4 regions of the Pseudoflavonifractor intestinihominis genome follow, and region 1 is predicted to be linked to each of the others. Evidence: predicted binding sites of a transcription regulator. Region 1 holds the regulator's gene; each other region holds the start of a gene.
The links. The regulator HrcA, encoded in region 1, represses chaperone genes, less so after heat shock. The targets are predictions, from matches to a motif close to TGTTAGCACTCNNNNNNNNNGAGTGCTAACA.
Positions count from the first base shown of each region.

Region 2: a site for HrcA is predicted at 3,893-3,923, ahead of WMO64_RS01055 (co-chaperone GroES). Genes of this name have one in related genera too.
Region 3: a site for HrcA is predicted at 992-1,022, ahead of htpG (molecular chaperone HtpG). Genes of this name have one in related genera too.
Region 4: a site for HrcA is predicted at 1,643-1,673, ahead of WMO64_RS09890 (Hsp20/alpha crystallin family protein). Genes of this name have one in related genera too.

Region 1 is NZ_JBBMFK010000005.1:29,113-34,928, forward strand. It holds gene dnaK (molecular chaperone DnaK) at 1-290, opposite strand, end outside; gene grpE (nucleotide exchange factor GrpE) at 478-1,044, opposite strand; gene hrcA (heat-inducible transcriptional repressor HrcA) at 1,062-2,123, opposite strand; gene WMO64_RS04415 (MBL fold metallo-hydrolase) at 2,358-3,116, opposite strand; gene WMO64_RS04420 (MATE family efflux transporter) at 3,154-4,554, opposite strand; gene WMO64_RS04425 (cysteine desulfurase family protein) at 4,577-5,713, opposite strand.
Region 2 is NZ_JBBMFK010000001.1:220,057-225,872, reverse strand. It holds gene WMO64_RS01075 (HlyC/CorC family transporter) at 1-39, opposite strand, end outside; gene WMO64_RS01070 (THUMP domain-containing class I SAM-dependent RNA methyltransferase) at 428-1,549, shown strand; gene WMO64_RS01065 (S-layer homology domain-containing protein) at 1,594-2,778, shown strand; gene WMO64_RS01060 (diacylglycerol/lipid kinase family protein) at 2,794-3,759, shown strand; gene WMO64_RS01055 (co-chaperone GroES) at 3,975-4,259, shown strand; gene groL (chaperonin GroEL) at 4,379-5,816, shown strand, end outside.
Region 3 is NZ_JBBMFK010000013.1:36,197-42,012, reverse strand. It holds gene htpG (molecular chaperone HtpG) at 1-947, opposite strand, end outside; gene WMO64_RS09220 (ATP-binding protein) at 1,098-2,297, opposite strand; gene WMO64_RS09215 (glycerol dehydrogenase) at 2,506-3,597, shown strand; gene WMO64_RS09210 (P-loop NTPase family protein) at 3,657-4,184, opposite strand; gene WMO64_RS09205 (tRNA lysidine(34) synthetase) at 4,181-4,954, opposite strand; gene rplM (50S ribosomal protein L13) at 5,193-5,624, shown strand; gene rpsI (30S ribosomal protein S9) at 5,641-5,816, shown strand, end outside.
Region 4 is NZ_JBBMFK010000014.1:79,105-84,920, forward strand. It holds gene WMO64_RS09880 (hypothetical protein) at 1-518, shown strand, start outside; gene WMO64_RS09885 (hypothetical protein) at 578-1,033, shown strand; gene WMO64_RS09890 (Hsp20/alpha crystallin family protein) at 1,106-1,549, opposite strand; gene WMO64_RS09895 (LysR family transcriptional regulator) at 2,112-2,990, shown strand; gene WMO64_RS09900 (zinc-dependent alcohol dehydrogenase) at 3,154-4,062, shown strand; gene WMO64_RS09905 (hypothetical protein) at 4,037-4,216, shown strand; gene WMO64_RS09910 (FAD-dependent oxidoreductase) at 4,262-5,816, shown strand, end outside.

The DNA.
Region 1 (5,816 bases):
TGAAGGATCATGGCGCTGATCTCCTGGGGGGTGTACTTCTTGCCGTCAATGTCCACCTTGTAGTCGGTGCCCATGTGGCGCTTGATGGACATCACGGTGCGGTCGGGGTTGGTGATGGCCTGGCGCTTAGCCACCTGGCCCACCATACGCTCGCCGTCCTTGGAGAAGGCGACGACAGAGGGGGTGGTGCGGTTTCCTTCCGCGTTGGGGATGACGACGGCCTCGCCGCCCTCCATGACGGAGACGCAGCTGTTGGTTGTACCAAGGTCGATACCAATAATCTTAGACATAGTGTTTTTCCTCCAATATATCGAAATTGTTTTTTAACGAGTGGAATGGGTGGTGTCACGCTTCGCCTGTTCGCGACACCCGGCTTCCCTGCGGCTCAGGCTTGAAACAGGCCCGCTGTGCGGCCCTTCGGTTTCGCGCCCTCGCTCCGGTCCATCCGGGCTGCTCACGACGGCTCAGCGCTTCTCTTTAATTCGCCACTTTTACCATAGCGAACCGGACCACCTTGTCGCCGGACTTGAAGCCGGCCTGGAACACATCCACAATGGTGTTTTCGCCCACGGAGTCATCCTCCACGTGCATCACCGCGTTGTGGAGATTGGGGTCAAAGGGCTGACCCAGGGCGGGGATCTCCTCCACGCCCAGCTTCTTGAGGATGTCGCGCAGCTGGGTCATGGTCATCTCCACGCCCTTTTTGAAGGCCTCGTCGGCGGTGTCCTGCTTGAGGGCCCGCTCCAGATTGTCGTACACCGGGAGGAAGGCCAGCACGGTCTCCGACTTGGCGTCGTTCCATGCCGATTCCTTTTCCTTCTGGCTGCGGCGGCGGTAGTTGTCGTACTCGGCGGCCAGGCGGAGGAACTGGTCCTCCTTCTCCTTCAGGGCGGCCATAGCCTTTTCGGCGGACTCCAGAGCGGCGGTCAGCTGGGCGCTGTCGGGGGCGTCAGCCGTTCCGGCCTGGGACACGGCCTCCTCCTGGGGGGCCTGGGGGGTCTCCTGCTGGGAGACGGGCTCCTTTTCCTTATCCTTTTTACTCATAGCTTATGTGCTCACTCCTATTTCTTGCCGTCATGGTTCTCTTCCACGGGGGGAAGCTCGCTCTGTCCGAACAGCTTGGAAAGGCCCTGGGCCAGATAGGACAGGCGGGCGGTGATTTTGGCGTAATCCATACGGGTGGGACCCACCACGCCGATGACGCCCCGCATCCCTTCGCCGATGTCATAGCTGGCCACCACCACGCTGGTGTCCTTCAGGGCGTCGGCTACGTTTTCCGGGCCGATGAGGATGCTCATGGGGTTGTCCTTGGGGACGGGGAAGCGGCTGGGGTCGTTGTCCTCGGAGAGGTAGCTCATCAGAGTCTGGGCCTTCTCCAGGCTGCGGTATTCGGGGTGCTCGAGGAGATGGGCGATGCCCGCCGTGTGCACCTTCCGGTGCTCCAGCTCCTCCAGGACCTCGATGGCAAAGGAGACCACCAGGCTGATCAGCCCGTAGGAGTCGCCGGCGGCGTGCTGGGCCACCCGCATCAGCTCGGGGGTGATCTCCTCCAGGGTGAGTCCGGTAAAGGTGGTGTTGAGCAGGGTGTTGAGCAGCTGGAGCTGGGGCTCGCTCAGATCAGTAGGCAGCCGCACCAGCCGGTTGCGGACCACGTTGGTGTCCGTCATCACCACGATGATAAAGGCGCTGCGCTCCACCATCAGCAGGTCGAACCGCTTGATGGTCACCCGCTCCATGCCCGAGGAGAGGGCGAAGGCGGGGTACTGGGTCAGCTGGGAGACGATCCGTCCCGCCTGGTCGATGACCCGGTCCAGCTCCTGCATCTTCATCCGCAGGGCCTGGTTGATCCGCTGGGTCTCCTGGACGGAGAGGCGGTAGTCGTCCATCAGCTCGTTGACGTAGAGCCGGTAGCCCTTGGGGGAGGGGATGCGCCCGGAGGAGGTGTGGGGCTGCTCCAGGTAGCCCATGGCCTCCAGGTCGGCCATCTCGTTGCGGACGGTGGCGGAGGAGACATCCAGTCCGGAGGACTCGGCGATGGTCTTGGAGCCCACCGGCTCCGCCGATTCGATATAGTTATCAATGATAGCCCGCAGAATGCGTTTCTTTCGGTCTGTCAGATCCATCGTGCTGCCTCCCTTCTTGTTTTAGCACTCATACTTCCTGAGTGCTAACGTAAATGTACCACCATCCCCCGATATTGTCAATAGGTTGGTTGTAAATGATTTGTGAACAGAAAAAATTTGGGAACAGGGAAAGCAGATGGGAGGAAAGATTGCTAAGAACCGGCGGAGAAGGGAAAAAGACCGCCGCAGCAGAGGCGGAAGTTCCGTCCCTGCCGCGGCGGCAGATGGGGCGATTCAGAATTCCAGGGTCAGGCCGGTCCGGAGATAGGTCAGTTTTTCCCCCAGCTCCTCCTGGAGCAGGGCAAAGGCGGGGCCGCCGGTGCAGTGGCCGGTGTACACCTGTGCCACACCCAGCTCGTCGGTGAGCCAGTGGGCCAGGTTGCGGACAATGCCGGGGGCCACCCCCAGGGTGGCGGTGCCGCCGCTGCCCATCAGGTGGAACCCGCCCAGAATGGCGTACACCCGCTCTCCGGGGAAGCGGGACAGGATATCCTTTACAATATACCCGGCCCCGGCGTGACAGCAGGAGTTCATGACCACCAGGCCCTTGGCCGTCTCGGCCACCAGGGACTGCTCGTGCTCCACCGCGTCGGGGATGAGGTGGAGTCCGGGCAGCAGGTCCCGGGGTCCGTCGGCCAGGTCGAAGCGGTGCCGGAACTGTTCGATGAGGGCGGGGCTCACCCCGTCGTAGCTGCCGTCCTTCTCCCGGTACCGGGGCAGCAGGGCGGCGGGCCGGGCGTACACCGGTGCGGTGGCGTTGCAGGCGAAAAAGGCGGCCAGGCCGTCGGCGTGGTCCCAGTGGCCGTGGGAGAGGGCGGCCTTTTCCACGGCGGACAGGTCCACGCCAAGGGCGGCGGCGTTCTCCGTGAACCGGCCGGAGGAGCCCGCGTCCAGCAGGACGCTGTGGCCCTCATAGGACAGGTGGAGGGACAGGCCGTGCTCGTGGAGCAGGCAGTCGGGGGAGGTGTTTTCCATCAGGACGGTGACCTTCATGGGGAGCTCCTTTCCGCCGGGCGGCCCGGCACGAGAATCATTCCGGCGATTTCCGGTAGCTGACCTGGGTCACGTCGTGGATCCAGGCCCCCGAGCGGAACCGCCAAAGGCCGATGAAGAATTTCAGCACGTTTTCCAGGGAGATGCCCAGATAGACCCAGAAGATGTCCAGCTTGAGCACCAGCCCGAAGAGTGCGGACAGGGGCAGGGCGAAGCACCAGAGAGGGAGCAGGTCGTTGAGGGTGGCGGCCCGCACGTCGCCGCCGCCCCGGAGCACGCCCACGATGTTGGTGGTGTTGAAGGAGCGGACGGACAGGAAGGCGAAGGTGACCAGCAGCATCATGGTGGCGATGCTCTGGGCCTCTCTGGACAGGCCGAAGTTGGGGTACACCACCGGGCTGATGAAGAACAGGGTGCCCAGGATGCCCAGCACGCTCACCACCAGCCCGGAGAGAAAGGCCAGGGTGTTCAGGGTGCGGCCGGTGTCGTAGACCGTGTCCATCCGGCCGGCGCCGATTTCGCGGCCGATGATGATGGCCGCCGTGCCCGCGGTGGCAAAGACGATGACCGTGCACACCTTTTCAATGTTGCCCGAGATGGCGTAGGCCGCCAGAATCTCGGTGGAGCCCTCCATATAGCCCATGATGGTGGGGTAGAGGGCGGTGCCCAGGCCCCAGAGGGTCTCGTTGAGCACCACCGGGGTGGAGTACCGAATGTACCGGGCCAGCAGCTCCCGGCCGGGGCGGAACACCAGGGCGGGTTTGAAGGGGAAGCGGCGGCTGCGGGCGGCGTAGGTCACCATGACGGCAAATTCCAGCATCCGGGCCAGCAGGGTGCCCACGGCGGCGCCCACCACGCCCAGCCGGGGCGCGCCCAGGTTGCCGAAGATGAACACCCAGTTGAGAAAGGTGTTGGACACCATGGACACGCCCAGCACGCACAGGCCCAGCTTGGGGTTTTCCATGGACCGGTGGGCCCCCAGGTAGACCTGGGTGATGGAGTTGAACACGTAGGAGAAGCCCACCACCCGGCCGTACCCCGCCGCCAGCTCCACCACCTCCCGGTTGTTGGAGAACAGGCCCAGGAATTCCACCGGGAAGCAGTACATCACCAGGGCGAAGAGCAGGGTGATGCTGCCGGCTGCGTAGAAGCCGATGCCGATGACCCGGTTGATGGAGTCGGTGTCCCCCTTGCCCCAGAACTGGCTGATGAGCACGGAGGCCCCGCTCTGGAGGCCGAAAATGAGCAGCAGGATGACGAAGATGGGGATGTTGGCCAGGGTCACCGCCGCCATGGGGGCGTCTCCGGGCAGGGAGCCCACCATAAAGGTGTCCACCAGTGCCAGGGACTCAGTGATAAGATTCTGAAAGACAATGGGCAGGGCCAGCCGGACCACGTCACGGTAGAAGGCCCCGCCCCGGTTCATGTAGGAGAGCATAGCCACCTCTCTTTATCCCGTCTCAGGACAGGGTGGTAAACAGGGTGTCCCGGGCCTTGACCAGGGCCTCCCGCAGGCCGTCCACGTCCTCCCTGGTGCTGTCCGGGGAGAAGGACACCCGGAAAGCCCCGTCCATCTCGTTCTTGGGCAGGCCCATGGCGGCGAACACATGGCTGGGCTTGCCCCGGTGGCAGGCCGACCCGGCGGACACGCACACACCCATGTCCCCCAGCACCCGCACCAGCACCTCACTCTTGTAGCCGGGCAGGGTGAAGCAGAGAATGTGGGGGGCCTCCCCCTCGCCCACCCGCTTCAGCTCCGGAATGGCCGCCGGAAGCGACTCCAGCGCGTATTCTTTCAGCTCTTTCATACGGGCGGTATAGGAGTTCATCTCCCGCTTGCCCAACGCGCAGGCGGCGGCAAAGGCGGCGGTCTGGGCGGTGGCCTCGGTGCCGGGGCGCATGCCCTCCTCCTGGCCGCCGCCCAGCATCAGGGGCGGGAACCGGAGGCCCTTGCGGATGTACAGGGCGCCCACGCCCTTGGGGGCCCGGATCTTGTGGCCCGAGATGGTGAGCAGGTCCACCCCCAGGGCCTTGGGGGTGAAGGGGATTTTCAGAAAGGCCTGCACCGCGTCGGTGTGGAGCAGGGCAGGGGAGCCGGCGGCCTTGATGGCCCGGGCGGCCTGGGCTACGGGCTGGATGGTGCCCACCTCATTGTTCACCAGCATCATGGACACCAGTACCGTGTCCGGCCGGAGGGCGGCGGTCAGCTCGTCCATGGAGATGTGGCCGGTCTTGTCCGGCTTGAGCCAGGTGACCTCATACCCCTCCCGCTCCAGGGCCTTGCAGGGCTCCAGCACGGCGGAGTGCTCAAAGGCGGTGGTGATGATGTGCTTTCCCTTCCGCTTGCCCAGCTCCACGGCGCCGCGGATGGCCCAGTTGTCCCCCTCGGTGCCGCAGGAGGTGAAAAAGATCTCCTCCGCCGCGCAGCCCAGGGCGGCGGCCACCTGACTGCGCTGATCCTTGAGTCGCTTGGCGGCCTCACGGCCCAGGGGATAGCGGGAAGAGGGGTTGCCGTACTGCTCCGTCATGGCCTCCAGCGCGGCCTGGGCGGCCTGGGGACACACCCGGGTGGTGGCGGCATTGTCCAGATAAATCAAAGAAATTCGCTCCTTAGTCTCACAATTTCCCCTCAATTCTAATTCGGAACCAGTATAAAGTCAAGCGGGGCGGCCTGACAGAAAGGCCGCCCCGCTTGGGGGA
Region 2 (5,816 bases), on a different contig from region 1:
GATGAGAACGACTATCATGATAATACTGGCACTGTCCATAATGGAACTGATCACTCCTAAGTACTATGTATTTGCAGGGGGTTGCCCCGGCGTTTTCCCGTTTCTGCGCGCAAAAGGACAGCCCTATCCCAGAGGGATAACGCTGTCCTCAACACATGCAGCTATGCAGTTGGGTAAGGGAGGTTCGTCCACGAGTGCTCACCGGGTCCTTTCCTGCTTATTGGTACAGATGATATCACAGCCCCGCGCAAAATGCAAGAGGCGCATTTTGCCCCCATGGTCCGAAAAGTTTCTCTCCGGCAGCAAAATGGTTTGCCATCCCCTACAATTTAAGCTATACTAATTTTGTATGGCCTGCCGGGCGGCGCTGCCGCTCTCCAGGCCCTGATTCACACAGGGGCCCCCAACCGGGCCTACGGAGGTTTCTATGGACCAGCTGAAATTTTTTGTTCCCACCCTGTTCGGGCTGGAGGGCCTGGCCGCGGACGAGCTGCGCCGTCTGTCTCTGGCCGACGTGCGGGCGGAAAACGGCCATGTGCTGTGTACCGGCCGGCCTGGGGACATTCCCCGCCTCAACCTGAACCTGCGCACCGGTGAGCGGGTGCTGCTGGTGCTGGGTTCCTTCCCCGCCCCCGACTTTGACGCCCTATTCGAGGGCGTGCGGGCCATCCCCTGGGAGGAGTACCTCCCCCGTACCGCCGCCTTTCCCGTGAAGGGCCACAGCCTCAACTCCGCCCTCCACTCGGTGCCCGCCTGCCAGTCCATTGTGAAGAAGGCGGCCGCCGCCCGGCTGGGCAAGGCCTATGGGCTGGAGACCCTGCCGGAGAACGGCCCCCTGTTCCAGATCCAGTTCTCCATCATGAAGGACACCGCCACCATCATGCTGGACACCAGCGGCGCCGGGCTCCACAAGCGGGGCTACCGTGCGGTGGGCGTGGTGGCTCCCCTGCGGGAGACCCTGGCCGCCGCCATGGTGATGCTGTCCCAGTACCGGGGCAGGGACCCCTTCTGCGACCCCTTCTGCGGCTCGGGCACCATCGCCATCGAGGCCGCCCTCATTGCCAGGAACCGGGCTCCCGGCCTGGACCGGTCCTTCTCCGCTCAGAAGTGGCCCTGGCTGTCCTCACAGGCCTGGATGGACGCCGCCAGCGAGGCCATGGACAGGGAGTTTGACGGCCAATACGACATCTGGGGCGGCGACATCGACCCCAAGGCGGTGGAGATCGCCCGCTCCAACGCGGAGAAGGCCGGAGTGGACGACCTGGTCCGCTTCGACGTGGCCGACGCCACCCGCTTCCACCGCAGCGAGCCCTACGGCCGGGTGGTCACCAATCCCCCCTACGGCGAGCGCATCATGGAGAAGCGGGAGGCTGAGGGCCTGTATGAGGCCTTTGGCCAGGCGGTGCGGGGGCTGCCTGCCGGGTGGCGGGTGTCCGTCCTGTCCTCCCACACCGAGTTCGAGCGCACCTTCGGCCGCACCGCCGACAAAAAGCGCAAGCTGTACAACGGCATGATCAAGTGCGACCTGTTCCAGTACAACAAGCGGTAAGCCAGCCCCCCACACCGGGAGGCTGTCACAAAAAGGAGTCTGAAATGAAACGAACCGTCCGCAAGCTGTCTCTCCTCCTGTCCCTGGCGCTTGCCCTCTCCCTGGCCGCCCCCGCCGCCCTGGCGCTGGAGATCAAAGGCACCTACACCGAGGGCATGGCCACCGCCACCGACGGCTCCACGTGGGGCTACGTCAACGCCTCGGGTATCGTATCCATTCCCCTCCGGTTTGAGGAGGCCTCCGACTTCTCCCTGGGCGTGGCCCGGGTGAAGGAGGACGGCAAGTACGGCCTGCTGCGGCAGGACGGGCTGTGGCTGCTGGAGCCTCTGTACGACAGCCTGACCCCGGTGGACTGCGGGGTGTACATCGCCCGGCGGGAGGGCGTGTGGGAGCTGCTGTCCGTGGTGCCTGTACCCGGAGAGAAGGGTGCCTCCCACCAGCTGTATACCGGCGCCAGCTCCATCACCGTGGAGCAGGGGACAAAGGGCAAGGAGATCGTGATCCGCTGGGCCGACCGGGACAGCGCCCGAATCAGCCTCTCCTCCCTGCCCCAGGCGCTCTCCAACCTGGGGGTGCCCTTTGCATCCTTCTCCCTCCGCTCCGGCCGCATCGCCGCCTTCTCCGACGTGTCCGGCAAGGACTGGTTCGACCTGTGGGTGGACCTGGCCTATAACCTGGGCCTGATGGAGGGCCCGGGGGACGGCACCTTCCAGCCCTACAGCACCCTCACCGTGGGCGAGGCCCTGAAGATGGCCGCCGTGCTGGACAGCACCTACGCCGGCAGGACCTTCTCCAGCGGCGGCGACCCCTGGTACACCAACGCGGTGAACTACTGCCTGACCAACGGCATCATCACCGACACCACCTTCAGCAGCTACACCCGGCCCATCACCCGGGCCGAGCTGGCCCTGGTACTGGCCGCCACCGCCCCCGTCCGGGAGGCGGACGACGTCAACGACGCCGGCCGGGTGGCCTCCTCCATCCCCGACGTGGCCGGCGGCGACTTTGCCGCCAGCTCCATCTACGCCCTGTACGCCAAGGGCATTGTCAGCGGCAGCGACAAGCAACTGACCTTCCGGCCTGAGGCTGTCATCACCCGCAGCGAGGTGGCCGCCATGGTGGCCCGCATCGCCCGGCCGGAGCAGCGCATCCTCCTCTGGCCCGCCAACGACTCCCCCGCCTACTACCGTGCCGCCGGGGTCCAGCTTGTCTCCTCTACTTTTTCATAAGGAGCTGAGCGTGCTTTGAAGCACCTGTTCATCATCAACCCCGCTGCCGGAAAACACGGCAGCACCGACGCCCTCACCGCCCAGATCAGAGAGATTCTCGGCGGCAAGGGGCTGGACTACGAGATCGCCTTTACCAGCGGCGCAGGCACCGGGGAGACCCTGGCCCGGGCCGCCGCCCAGACGGGAGCGCCGGTGCGCATCTATGCCTGCGGCGGAGACGGCACCCTCAACGAGGTGGTCAACGGCGCCGCCGGATATGACAACGCCGCCGTCACCAACGTGCCCAAGGGCACAGGCAACGATTTTCTGAAGATCTTTGGGAAGGACTACCGGGCCCGTTTCTCCGACCTGGCCGCCCTGGCGGAGGGGCCCCAGGCCGCCCTGGATCTGATGGACTGCAACGGCAAGCTGGGTCTGGGGGTCATCTGCGCCGGCGTGGACGCCCGGGTGGCCGCCGACGTGTATAAATACAAGGCGCTGCCCCTGGTGTCCGGCGTGGGGGCCTACATCCTGTCCCTGGTGGTCAATGTGTTCAAGGGCCTGACCCGCCCCACCCAGATCCGCGTGGACGGCCAGACCCTGGACGGCCTGAGCACCATCATCTGCATCTGCAACGGCCGGTACTACGGCGGCGGCTTCATGCCCGTGGGAGACGCCCAGCCCGATGACGGCGTGCTGGACATGCTGGTGGTGCCCAAGGTGAGCCGCTTCACCTTCTTCCGCCTGGTGGGCAAGTACGCCAAGGGCCTCTACCGCCAATGTCCCCAGGTCATCCGGGACTTCCACTGTCAGGAGATCTCCTTCACCTCCCCGGAGGAGCTGGTGGCCGTGGTGGACGGCGAGGTCATGCGCTCCCGCAGCTTTACGGTCCGGCTGTCCGGGAAGAAAATCAACTTTTTTTACCCCTCCGACGTATTTTGGCGTGAAAGTTTACAGACTGCTAACAATTGCGAGCACTCATTTTCTGCAGCATCCCGTTAGAGTGAGAAAAACGGAGCTTTCAGTATTTTGAGTGAGCTATTTTTAAAAACGCTGGATTTTACCTGAAATTCGGGTGAAAATCCAGCGTTTTTTTACTTGCACATTTTGCGTTCCAAAGCTATTATTATAGATGCGTTAGCACTCCGGTAAAATGAGTGCTAAGACATGAGATAGTTTACAAATATATGCTTCATATATGCAAGGAGGAACCAGCTATGAATCTCAAACCCCTGGCTGATCGCGTGATCATCAAGATGGTGGAGGCCGAGGAGACCACCAAGAGCGGCATCATCCTCACCGGCTCCGCCAAGGAGAAGCCCGAAGTGGCCGAGGTCATCGCCGTCGGCCCCGGCGGCATGGTGGACGGCAAGGAAGTCGTCATGACCGTGAAGGTGGGCGACAAGGTCATCACCAGCAAGTACTCCGGCACCCAGGTCAAGGTTGAGGGCGAGGAGTACACCATCGTCCGTCAGGGCGACATCCTGGCCACCGTCGAGTAACAAGAAGCGCTGCGCCGCCGCGAGGCGTGTGAAGCGTCACTCCGGCGTCCCGGCTGCCAAGCCCCGTGATGGGACGCATTTCACCCTGAACTTATCTCACAAATTGGAGGTTTTTCATTATGGCTAAGATTATCTGCTACGGCGAAGAGGCCCGTCACGCTCTGGAGCGGGGCGTGAACCAGCTGGCCAACACCGTGAAGATCACCATGGGCCCCAAGGGCCGCAACGTGGTGCTGGACAAGAAGTTCGGCGCTCCCCTGATCACCAACGACGGCGTGACCATCGCCAAGGAGATCGAGCTGGAGGACCCCTTTGAGAACATGGGCGCCCAGCTGGTGAAGGAGGTCTCCACCAAGACCAACGACGTGGCCGGCGACGGCACCACCACCGCCACCCTGCTGGCTCAGGCCATCATCCGCGAGGGTCTGAAGAACCTGGCCGCCGGCGCCAACCCCATGGTCATGAAGAAGGGCATTGCCAAGGCCACCACCGCCGCCATTGACGCCATCAAGGCCAACAGCCAGAAGGTCAACGGCACCGCCGACATCGCCCGCGTGGGCGCTGTCTCCTCCGGCGACGAGACCATCGGCAAGCTGATCGCCGAGGCCATGGAGAAGGTCTCCAACGACGGCGTCATCACCGTGGAGGAGTCCAAGACCGCCGAGACCTACAGCGAAGTGGTCGAGGGCATGCAGTTCGACCGGGGCTACATCACCCCCTATATGGTCACCGACACCGAGAAGATGGAGGCTGTCCTGGACGACGCCCTCATCCTCATCACCGATAAGAAGATCTCCAACATCCAGGAGCTGCTGCCCATTCTGGAGCAGGTCGTCCAGTCCGGCAAGAAGCTGCTGGTCATCGCTGAGGACGTGGAGGGCGAGGCCCTGTCCACCCTCATCGTCAACAAGCTGCGCGGCACCCTGAACGTGGTGTGCGTCAAGGCCCCCGGCTTCGGCGATCGCCGCAAGGAGATGCTCCAGGATATCGCCACCCTGACCGGCGGCACCGTCATCTCCTCCGAGGTGGGTCTGGAGCTGAAGGAGGCCACCATGGATATGCTGGGCCGTGCCCGTCAGGTGAAGGTCTCCAAGGAGAACACCATCATCGTGGACGGCGCCGGCGACAGCGAGGCCATCAAGGCCCGCGTCGGCCAGATCCGCGCTCAGATCGAGACCACCACTTCCGACTATGACCGTGAGAAGCTCCAGGAGCGTCTGGCCAAGATGGCCGGCGGCGTGGCCATCATCCGTGTGGGCGCTGCCACCGAGGTGGAGATGAAGGAGAAGAAGCTCCGCATCGAGGACGCCCTGAACGCCACCCGCGCCGCTGTGGAAGAGGGCATCGTGGCCGGCGGCGGCACCGCCTATGTCAACGCCGTGCCCGCCGTGGAGAAGCTGCTCGCCGAGACCGAGGGTGACGAGAAGACCGGCGTGCGCATCATTGCCAAGGCCCTGACCGAGCCCATGCGCCAGATCGCCACCAACGCCGGCATCGACGGCTCCGTGGTGCTGGAGAACGTGAAGAAGGCCGACAAGGTGGGCTACGGCTTCGACG
Region 3 (5,816 bases), on a different contig from region 1:
GAGGAGTAGAGCTGAAGGCCCTTCTCGTACTCGCGGGTGTAGAAGTCATAGGGGGCGTGGCCGGGGATGTAGAGCATGGCCTTGTACTCCACCTGGCCCTCGCCGTGGACGTGGATGACGGACATGGGGTCCTCCCAGTCGCCGTAGTGCTCCTTGTAGAAGTTGTTGTACTCCTCAGCGGTCACCTCGTTTTTGGGCCGCTGCCACAGGGGAACCATGGAGTTGAGGGTCTCCCACTGGTCGTAGTCCTCCCACTCGGGCTTGTAGTCCTCGCCGGCGTCGGCGGGGCGCTCCTTCTGGCGGGACTTGTGCATGAGCATCTGGATGGGGTAGTGGATGTAGTCGGAGTACTTCTTCACCAGGTCGTCCAGACGGTACTGCTCCAGGTACTGGCCGTACTTCTCGTCGTCGGTGTCCGCCTTGATGTGGAGCACGATGTCGGTGCCCACACCGGCCTTCTCCGCGGGCTCGATGGTGTACCCCTCGGCGCCTTCGCTCTCCCAGCGCCAGGCCTGATCGGAGCCGTAGGCCTTGCTGGTGACGGTGACCTTGTCGGCCACCATGAAGGCGGAGTAGAAGCCCACGCCGAACTGGCCGATGATGTCTACGTCGGCCTTCTTGTCCTGGTCCATGTCCTGCTTGAACTGGAGGGAGCCGCTGCGGGCGATGGTGCCCAGATTCTCCTCCAGCTCCTCCTTGGTCATGCCGATGCCATTGTCGCTGATGGTCAGGGTGCGGGCGATCTGGTCGGGGGTGAGGACAATCTTGAAGTCGGACCGGTTCAGGCCCACCTTGTCATCGGTGAGAGACTTGTAGGCCAGCTTGTCGATGGCGTCGCTGGCATTGGAGATGATCTCACGGAGGAAAATCTCCTTGTGCGTGTAGATAGAGTTGATCATCAGGTCCAGCAGGCGCTTGGATTCCGCCTGAAACTGTTTCTTTTCCATGATATCTGCCTCCATATATAAAAAGATGCGTATCAACAACATAGCGTTAGCACTCGGAACTTCTGAGTGCTAACGCTATGATAATCCTTCGTACTGTAATTTTCAAGGGGGTTCAAAGAAAATTTACAAATTGCCCCCGAAGAGGACAGATTACATGCTGAGACTGGCGATGAACTGCCGGGCGGTGCGGGGCGTCCTTCCCGGATGGTGCATCTCGAACTTCACCGCCTCGGCCCGGAGGGTGTCCCGGTCCATGGAGACGCCGTACAGGTCGGCCATCCGCTCCACCATGTCCAGGAACTCCGGCTTGCCCACCGCCAGATAGGGGATGCGCAGGCCGAACCGCTCGGACAGGGAGGTCTTCTCCGCGATGGTCTCGGTGCGGTCCACCTCGTCCCCGGCCCGGTCGGAGAAGGTCTGGCGCACCAGGTGGCGGCGGTTGGAGGTGGCGTACACCGCCACGTTGGCGGGACGGCGCTCCAGGCCGCCCTCCAGGATGGTCTTGAGGACGGAGTAGGTCTTGTCGTCCTGGTCAAAGGCCAGGTCGTCGATAAAGAGGATGAACTTGTGCCGCCGGCCCGCCAGGGTGGGGATCAGGTCGTGGAGCTCGCCCAGCTCCTCCTTCCGCACCTCGATGAGCCGCAGGTCCTCAAAGCCGGGCACCGTGAGCAGGGACTTGACGGTCACCGACTTGCCGGTGCCCGGGTCGCCGTAGAGCAGCACGTTGTTGACCAGGTTGCCCTCCATCATGGCCCGGGTGTTGGCGATGACCTTGTCCCGCTGCCGCTCGTAACCGATGAGCTCCGCGCCGTCGGTGCAGTCCGGGTTGTCCACCGGGCGCAGGGCGCCCTCCTCCCACAGGAAGGCCCGGTTGCGGGCAAAGAGGCCCGCGCCGCTGCGGCGGTAGAACTCGGTCAGAGAGGCAAAGTCAAAGGGTACGCCGCCGCTCCAGCGGGGCAGCTTGGCGGGGACCGTGGCCGCATCGGGGGGCAGCAGGGCGCCGATCTTGCTGAGGATCAGCCCGCCGCTCAGGCCGGAGAGCTGGCTGAGCACCTCCACATCCCGCTCCGCTGCGGCGGTCAGCTCCTTGTCCTCGCCGCCCCGCTCCACCAGACGGGGATAGGGGCCGTCCTCATAGCGGAGCTTGTCGTGGAGCCAGCCGCCCAGAGTCTCATACCCCTCCTGCCGCAGGCGGTAGAACACGCCGGAGTACCGCTCCAGGGCCTCGCCGCCCCGGCCGCCGCCAATGGCCTCCAGCAGGGCGGAGACCTCCTTCATCAGGGGCTCGTCCATCATATTCCGATAAGCGGATATCCCCATCAGGGCGTACCGCAGCGCTTCCAATGTCATATCTGGTCCCTCCCGGACGTGTGTTTTTTCCATTTTATGCGCGGCGGCACCGGTTGTCAATGGGCTGTCCGCCGGGGAAGCAGGGGAAAATTGTAAAAAATCCCGGCGAAAGATTGACAAATAATTATCATAAATATATACTCAGGGTGCTTTGATATAGCAGAAAAGCGCGGCGGCCAGGCCGCCGTACAGTGAGGAGCGCTGACATATGGCCAACATCATCATTGCACCGGGAAAGTACATTCAGGGACAGGGGGAGCTGGACCGGATCGGCGCCCATATCCGCCCGCTGGGACAGCGGGCCTTTGTGCTCATAGGCCGGTCGGGCTACGAGCGGATGGGGGAGCGGCTGGAGGCGGGCTTCCGGGCCGGCGGCTGCGAGGTCCATTTCGAGTGTTTTGACGGCGAGTGCTCCAGGACGGAGATCGAGCGCATGAAGGCCGCCATGGCCCGGCTGGAGGCCGACGTGGTGGTGGGCGTGGGGGGCGGCAAGGTTCTGGATACCGCCAAGGCCCTGGCCTATTACGGCGGCAAGCCGGTGGCGGTGGTCCCCACAAGCGCCAGCACCGACGCGCCCTGCTCGTCCCTGTCGGTGCTCTACCACGACGACGGGGTCTTTGACCGGTATTTGCAGCTGCCCTCCAACCCCAATATCGTGCTGGTGGACACCGACGTGGTGAGCAAGGCGCCGGTCCGGCTGCTGGTGTCCGGCATGGGAGACGCCCTGTCCACCTGGTTCGAGGCCAGGGCGGCGGCGGATGCCCGGGCCGTCAGCAACGCGGGGGGACAGGCCACCAACGCGGCCCTGGTGCTGGCCCGGGCCTGCTATGACACCCTGCTTGCCGACGGACTGAAGGCCAAGCTGGCGGTGGAGCGCCGGGTGTGCACCAGGGCGGTGGAGAACATTATTGAGGCCAATATCTACCTGTCCGGGCTGGGGTTTGAGTCGGGCGGCCTGGCCGCCGCCCACGCCATCCACAACGGCCTCACCGTGGCCCCCGAGACCAGGGGCATGTACCATGGCGAGAAGGTGGCCTTCGGCACCCTGGCCCAGCTGGTGCTCCAGAACGCCCCCATGGATCAGATCGAAGAGGTGCTGGGCTTCTGCAACAGCGTGGGCCTGCCTACCACCCTGGCCGGCCTGGGCCTGGCCGACGCCGATATGGAGACGATCCGGGCCGTGGCAGAGGCCGCCTGCGTGCCCGGCGGGTGCATCTACAACATGCCCATGGAGATCACCGCCGACAAGGTGTGCGCCGCCATTCTGACCGCCGACGCTCTGGGCCGCCAGTACAAGTGAGCGAAATGCAGCATACAAATGCCCCCGGCCGTCCGTCAGGACAGCCGGGGGCGTGCTTCTCAGAGGGATGTAGGAGCGGACTCCGGGAAACGGGCCAGGAAGGCCTGGATCTGGGCCCGGTTTTTCAGCACCACGGCCTTTGCGCTGTACTGGGCCATGAGGCTCCGGTACCGGGCCCTCCGTTTTCTGCTGCGCCCGTCCCACACCAACCAGCGGAAAAATTCCAGATCGAACTTTTCACAGCATCCGTCGGCGGCGCTCTCCCGCACCTGGCCGCGAAACTGGCGGTACCGTCCCCAGGCCTGGCGCAGGCAGGTGAGCCGGGGGAGGTCCAGAAAGAGGATGAGGTCGGCCTCCTCCAGCCTGCGCTCCTGAAGGAACCCGGAGTAGTTGCCGTCGATGACCCAGCTGTCCCGGGACATGAATGCCTCCACCATGGCCAGGGCCTCCGCCCGGTCCCGCTCCTGCCAGTTGGCGGTGAACTGCATCTTGTCCAGGTGGAGCAGGGGCAGGTCCAGCCGCTGGGAGAGCACCCTGGACAGGGTGGATTTCCCCGCGCCCGAGTAGCCCATCACCGCGATTTTCACGGCTGTTCGCCTCCCACGTCGGGCAGGGGACGGCGGCGGGGATTCACCGGGCCCCACTCGGGGAGGGGGAGCCGCTGCATAGCCCCCAGCACCCGCTGCTTCAGGCCGGGATACTGCTTGTCCAGTCTGTGGACCAGCTCCTTGATCTCCTGCCGCTTGGTGAAGCCGTCGGCGGGGCAGGGGTTGTGGACCACTGGGTAGCCCTCCTTTGTGGCGATGGTGCGGATGCTGGCCTCGCTTAAATAGAGAAGGGGGCGGATCTGCACGATGTCGGTCCGGTCCAGGTAGGTCACCGGCTGGAAGCAGGAGATGCGGCCCTCGTAGAAGAGGGAGAGAAAGAAGGTCTCCACTGCGTCGTCAAAGTGGTGGCCCAGGGCGATCTTGTGGATGCCGTGGTCCATCAGGGCGTTGTGGAGGGCGCCCCGTCGCATCTTGGCGCACATGGAGCAGGGATTCTTCTCCTTCCGCAGGTCAAAGATAATGTGGTGGATCTCCGAGGGCAGGATGGTGTACGGCACGTCCAGGGTCTTGCAGAACTCTGCCACCGGGGTGAAGTCCATGCCCTCGCCGCCGTCCACATGGCCCATGTCCAGGGTGAAGGCCTCCACGGTGAAGGGCACGGGGTAGAAGGTGCGCAGGCCTGCCAGGGCTGCCAGCAGGGTGACGGAGTCCTTTCCGCCGGACACGCCCACGGCGATCCGGTCGCCGGGCTTGATCATGTCGTAGTCCTCCACGCAGCGGCGGACGTAGCTCAGGAGCTTGGTGTTCATAGGGAAACCTCACTTTTTGACGAAAATAAATTAAAAAATGAAAATTAGTATGAGAGAGTATAAGGAAGAAAACGAGAGAAAAACGGAGATTTCATATTTATAAATTAAAAACATGAAAAAAGCCGTTGACAGTTTGAAACGAGTGCATTATAATACAAAACGCTCCACTTGTACAGGTGGAGCTTTGATTCTGTTAAGTCCAGATTTGGAAGATATAAAAGCAATGGAGGTTTCACCTATGTCCACTTTTATGGCCAACAAGGGAAACATCGTCCGCAAGTGGTACATCCTCGATGCGGCCGGTAAGCCCCTAGGCAAGACCGCTGCCACCGCCGCCAACCTGCTGCGCGGCAAGCACAAGCCCGAGTACACTCCTCACGCTGACTGCGGCGACTACGTGGTCATCATCAACGCCGAGAAGGCTGTCCTGACCGGCAAGAAGGGCGAGCAGAAGTTCTATCGCACCCACTCCGGCTATCCCGGCGGCCTCAAGGAGACCAAGTACCGCATCCTGATGCAGGAGAAGCCCGAGCTGGCCATGAAGGTGGCCATCCGCGGCATGATGCCCCGCAACATCGTCACCAAGGACTCTCTGACCCGGCTTCACATCTATCGCGGCGCTGAGCACAACCAGGCCGCCCAGAAGCCCGAGGCCTGGACCGCGGAATAAGGAGGAAAACTGAACTATGTATAAGAGCAAGAAGCCTTATCTCTACGGCACCGGCCGTCGGAAGTCCTCCGTGGCCCGTGTGCACCTGTTCCCCAACGGCACTGGCGCCATCACCATCAACGGCCGTGACATCGACGACTACTTCGGCCTGGACACCCTGAAGATGGTGGTCCGTCAGCCCCTGAACACCAC
Region 4 (5,816 bases), on a different contig from region 1:
CCGTTGTGGAGAACCTGAACGTGTTCTTCGGCGTAACCATCTCCGCGCCAGTCCGTGTGGAGATGGTCAACGCCAAAAAGCTCCACCGGCGGCTGGGCAAGCGCTTTGTGCCCACCGGCGATTTTGACGGCCGGGTGTTGGGCGTGGCCATCCGGAGCAAGGACGGCTACTCCATCCTGGTGGAAAACGGCGCGCCCCGGATGCAGTCCACCATGACCATCGCCCACGAGCTCATCCACATCTGGCAGTACCTGAACTGGGACCAGAAGGAGATCCTCCGTCTCTACGGAAAGGACCGGCAGCTGGAGATCTACGAGGGTATGGCCAAATGGGGCGAGATCCAGTACATCTATCTGATCGGGGAGCCCGAGGCCGCCAGACGGGAGGAGCTGAACACCCTCATGCGGGATGATGCCTACGGCAGCGGCTTCCGGCAGTACGTGGAGCGGTATCCCCTCTCCACGGAGATCCAGCTGAAGGGAGAGACGCCCTTCCTGGACAAGCACCGGCCGCTCTAACCCCCGCGTCCGCCCAAAAACCGCCCGGGAACCCACCACAACAGGAGGAAAACCGTCCTATGAGACAGAAAATGATCCGTCTGGCCGCTCTGGCCGCGGCCGCCGTCCTGACCCTCTGCCTGCTGAGCGGCTGCGCCTCGTCGGGCGTGAAGAACACCCTCTCCCGGTTTGAGGCCGCCTGTCAGAACCTGGATATGGAGGAGATGCTGGCCTGTGTGGACCCCACCGTCTCGGGCCCCATCCTCAGCGCCATGGAGCTGCTGGGGATCGAGGACACCAGCGACACCCTGGACCGGCTGGTGGCCGCGCTGGGCCTGTTCGGCGACGCGGGGCAGCGGACCGAGGAACTGCTCCAGTCCATCCGTATCACCCCCCGCTCCTACGACTTCAACAGCGCAAAGGACAGCTGCACGGTGGACGCCGACTTCAGCTGGGACGGCAGCGAGGCCCAGCCCGTGACCATCCGTATGGTCCTCAAGGAGGACGTCTGGTATATTTCCGGGCTCTCCCTCTGAGCCCTTCCCCCGAGACACAAAACAGGGGCGCCGCCGCTTGCGCGGCAGCGCCCCTGTTCTCTTTTTACCGGATTACCCGATGGCAATCGTGGAGCTCTTGGGCAGCTCCTGCTTGCCCTGCTTGGGCATGGACAGCTTCAGGATGCCGTCCTCATACTTGGCGGACACATCCTCGGGCTTCACATCGCCCACGTAGAAGCTCCGGCTGCATGCGCCGGCGTAGCGCTCCTGACGGATGTACTTGCCCTTCTTGTCGCTCTCGTCCTTATCCAGGCCCTTGGCGGCGCTGACGGTCAGGTAGCCATCCTTCAGGTCCACGTTGATCTCATCCTTCTTGAAGCCGGGCAGGTCGATGTCCACCTCGTAGGTGTTCTCGGTCTCCCGCACATCGGTCTTCATCAGGTTCTTGGCGTGCTTGCCATACAGAGGGCTGCGGCCGTTCCACACGGGGAACATACCGAAGTCATCATCAAAGAAATCATCAAACAGGTTCTCACCAAAAATGCTGGGCAACATAAGTCATTCCTCCATTCGTATCACTTATTCTTTGCCCTGCGGGGAGGAACCTTTTGGGCTCCTCTCTTGGAACAACTATGTTATAGCACCACGGTTTAGCGCTGTCAATAGGAGACTGCTAACGTTTACAAAGGATATCATGTTTGTTCATAAAATATGCGATTTCTCCCGCCGGGCCCAAGGAGGGTATAGGCTCCGATAATTCCGCACAGCGTTAAAAGCTCTCCCTCGATATGGCGGCGTTGACCGGGCCGTCCGTTCCCCCTCCAGTCCCCCGCAGCCCCGGCCTTTCGCTGTTTGCAATCCGCCCCCTTCCCTGATATAATTTTTATAAAATCCACCGGGCGTGGAGCGCGCCTGTAAAATGCAGGGGCCTCATTGTTGCAGAATACAGACCGACTCATACCGGATCTGCATGGTTCCCCATAAGTGGGCCCGTCCGCTCCGGGCTTCGCGCCGAAGGGGCGCAGACCAGGGGGCTCCGGTCCGGACGCGCCTCCTGCGGCCCCGTCCGCCCTGTGGAACGGCGTGATATGCAATGAATATTCAGAGGTGATGTGTGATGACAATTGAAATGCTCCAATATTTCATCTGCACAGCTTCTTATGAGCACTTCTCCCGGGCGGCCCAGCACCTGTTTATCTCCCAGCCCAATCTGAGCTGGCAGATCGCCAAGCTGGAGGAGGAAGTGGGGTGCAAGCTCTTTGTCCACCAGGGGCGGGGAGTCAAGCTGACGGACGCGGGAAAATATTTTTATGAGGCCGTAAAAAACGTACCGGACCTGGTCGCCGCCGCCTGCGAGGGCGCAAAAGCCAGAGCGCAGCAGCTCGACAGCATCTCCATCGGCATACTGGAGGGACAGCTTCTGAACAACGCCCTGGCCGTCATTCAAAGCCAGTACCCCTCCGTCCGGTTCAGAATCGAGAAGAGCAGCTTCCGTAGCCTCCGCAACGGGCTGCAGAACGGCCTGTACGACATCATCATCACGCTCACGTTCGACGTCTCGGAAATGAAGGACATCACCTGCCTCACCATGCCCTCGGGAAACAGCGTCATCGCCATCAACCGCTTCAATCCCAAAGCGTCGGCCTGTATGGACGTCCTGAAGGGGCTGGAGGAGGAGACGCTCCTTGTCATCTCCCCCGAGGAGTCCCCCATTGGGTACAGGCACACCATGCAGATGTGCCGGGACTTGAATATCCCCCCCAGCCGCATCCAATACGCGTTTTCCATTGAGGAGCTGCTTCTGGGCGTGGAGACAAACGCCGGATATGCTTTTGTTGACAACACCATCCAGTTGCAGCAAGATCCCAACATCTTCTTTCTCCCCATTGGGGAAGGCGTGGGCAACGGGATCTGCGTTGCATATAAAAACAGTTCTGCCAGCAAGCTGATCCAGGAGATCGCAGACGACATGTCCAGATTCTTGACAAAAGCATAGTGTCCCCCCGAGGGTTGCCGCACCTGCGCAAGGTGCGGCAATTTTTTGTTCCCCGCGCCTGATCTATTCCGTTTTTACATGGATGGCCGCCATACGGAATTGGACATCCCGCCGGAAATATGGAAAGCTATTGTTATCCAATTAACGAAAGGAGTCCCCCCCTATGAAATGCGCGGTCTTTACCGGAAAGCAGGAGATGACCATCGAGGAACGCCCTATTCCTGTCCCCGGTCCCGGTCAGATGGTGGTCAAGATCAACTACTGCGGCATCTGCGGCACTGATGTGGAGGCCTTTAACCACTGCACCGGCACTCCTCCGGCTCCTCCCATTGTCCTTGGCCATGAAAACGTCGGCACCATCTATGCCATCGGCCCGGACGTCAAGGGCGATTTCAAGGTGGGCGACCGGGTGCTGTGCGGTCCCCCCAAGGCCTGCCCTGAAATGTGCCCCGAGTGCCAGCGCGGACTCACCAACCTGTGCCTGAACGGCTTCCCCCGCACAAACGGCATCGGCGGCCCCGACGGCGGCTATTCCCAGTACATGCTGGTGTGCCATGCCAACAATACCATCATCGTCAAGGTGCCGGAGGGCGTGGACCTGAAGGACGCCGTGCTTTTTGACGTGATCTGTGTCTCCCTCCACGCCATCCGGAAATCCAAGTTCCGCATGGGCGACAATGTGGTCGTAAGCGGCACCGGCCCCATCGGCCTGGCCGCCATCCAGCTGCTGAAGGCCGCGGGCGCCGGCAAGATCGTGGCCCTGGGTACCAATCCCGCCAAGTGGCCGCTGCTCCAGGAATATGGCGCCGACTATTTCGTCAATGCCAAAGAGCTCACCGGCGACGACCTGCGCAACGAGGTCCAAAAAGTGCCTGGGCGGCCAGCTGGCCCACGTGGGATACGAGTGCGCCGGCAATTCTTCCTCCATCGCAAATCTGGTCTACTCCTGCGTGAAGCCCGGCGGCCAGGTCATGATCGCCGGCTCCTCCATGGAGCCCATGCCCGTGGTCCCCGGCCGCTACCAGATCACGGAGATCGACATCGATATGTCCTTCATCTACACGGAAGATGAGGTGGAGATGTATCTGACCCTGCTGGCGGGCAACAAGATCAGGTTCCCCAAGATGGTGACTTCCGTGGTGAGCCTGGAGGACTGCGCCGAAAAGGGGCTCCTGCCCGAGGGCAGACGGGGCCAGATCAAGATCTTGATCGATCCTTCGCTCTAAATTAAGAGATACGTGTTCTTAATAACAGGAGAAAGGAATTTGGATATGCGATTCCCCCATGTAATGACCCCCATGCGGGTCGGCCCTCAGCTCTTCCGGAACCATATTGTCTGCGGCCCGTCCAACATCCACAGCGCCACCCATGGGGAGCTCTGGCCCATTGAAGAGGCTATGAGATACTGGGAGGCCCGGGCCCGGGCCGGCGCCGCCGTGGTCACGGTGACCGGCGCAAGCGTCACCCCCGGGTTTGACAACGGCATCCATCTGAGCTGGGATCTGTACGTAAAGAATCACACAAAAGCCATCGCCGAATTGGCCAACCGGATCCATTTCTACGGCGCAAAAGCGTCGATGGAGCTGCTGGGCGTGTTCCCGGAAGACTACGCGGTGAGCGACGGCGCCCGCCTGCTCAGCGGTATGCCCGGCCGGCAGGTGCCCGTGTCCGAGATGGAGCGTTTGAAGGGGTACTTTGTGCAGGCCGCCGCAGCCCTGAGAGACGCCGATTTTGACGGCGTGCTGCTCCATTTCGGCCACAGCATGCCGGTGGCCCAGTTCCTGTCCCCCTTTACCAACAAGCGCACCGACGAATACGGCGGGGACACCGATGGCAGATGCCGCTATTGCTGCGAGATCATCAAGGCCATCCGCGCCGAATGCGGCCCCGGCTTCTTCATTGAGGTCCGGTTCTCCGGCACGGAATTTCAGGAGGGCGGCATTGATATCCCGGAGGGCATCCGCATCGGCGAGCGCTTCCAGGCCGCCGGCGCCGATCTGCTGCAGATCAGCTGCGGCATGCACAATCCCACCTGGATGACCTGGACCCATCCCTGCAGCTACCTCCCCCCTCTGCCCAACGTCTACATCGCCGAGGCCTTCAAAAAATCCGGGAAGTTCCATGTGCCCATCGGCACCGTGGGCGGCATCCAGCAGCTCTCTGACGCCGACGCCATCATCGCAGACGGCAAAGCCGACTATGTGGTGATCACCCGGGGCTTTATCGCGGATATCGACCTGATCAAAAAGGCAAACGAGGGGCGCAGCGACGATGTCGTCCCCTGCATCAAGTGTATGCGCTGCCACGACAGCGCCATCTACGGGGAACATGTGCAGTGCTCGGTCAACCCCACCGTCGGCATCGGCCACGTGATCGATGAGATGGTGCGGCCCGCGGCGCGGTCCAAGCGCGTGGCCGTGGTGGGCGGCGGTCCCGGCGGTATGGTGGCGGCCATCGTGGCCCATGACCGGGGCCACAGCGTCACCCTGTTCGACGACAGCGACCAGCTGGGCGGCGCTCTCAAGTTCGCCGACTACGTCTCGTTCAAATACTCACTGAAGAACTACAAAGATTTTCTCGTGCGCCAGGTCGCAAAGCGGGGCATCGACACCAGGCTGAACACAAGGGTCACGCCCGCAGACCTGAAGGACGCCGGCTATGACGCCATCATCGCGGCTGTGGGTGCGGACATTGTGAACCCGCCCATTCCCGGCATCACCGGCAGCAATGTCATGACAGCCGTCGACAGCTATGGGCACGAGGCGGCGCTGGGGGACAACGTCGTGATCCTGGGCGGCGGCCAGATCGGCTGTGAGACCGCTCTCC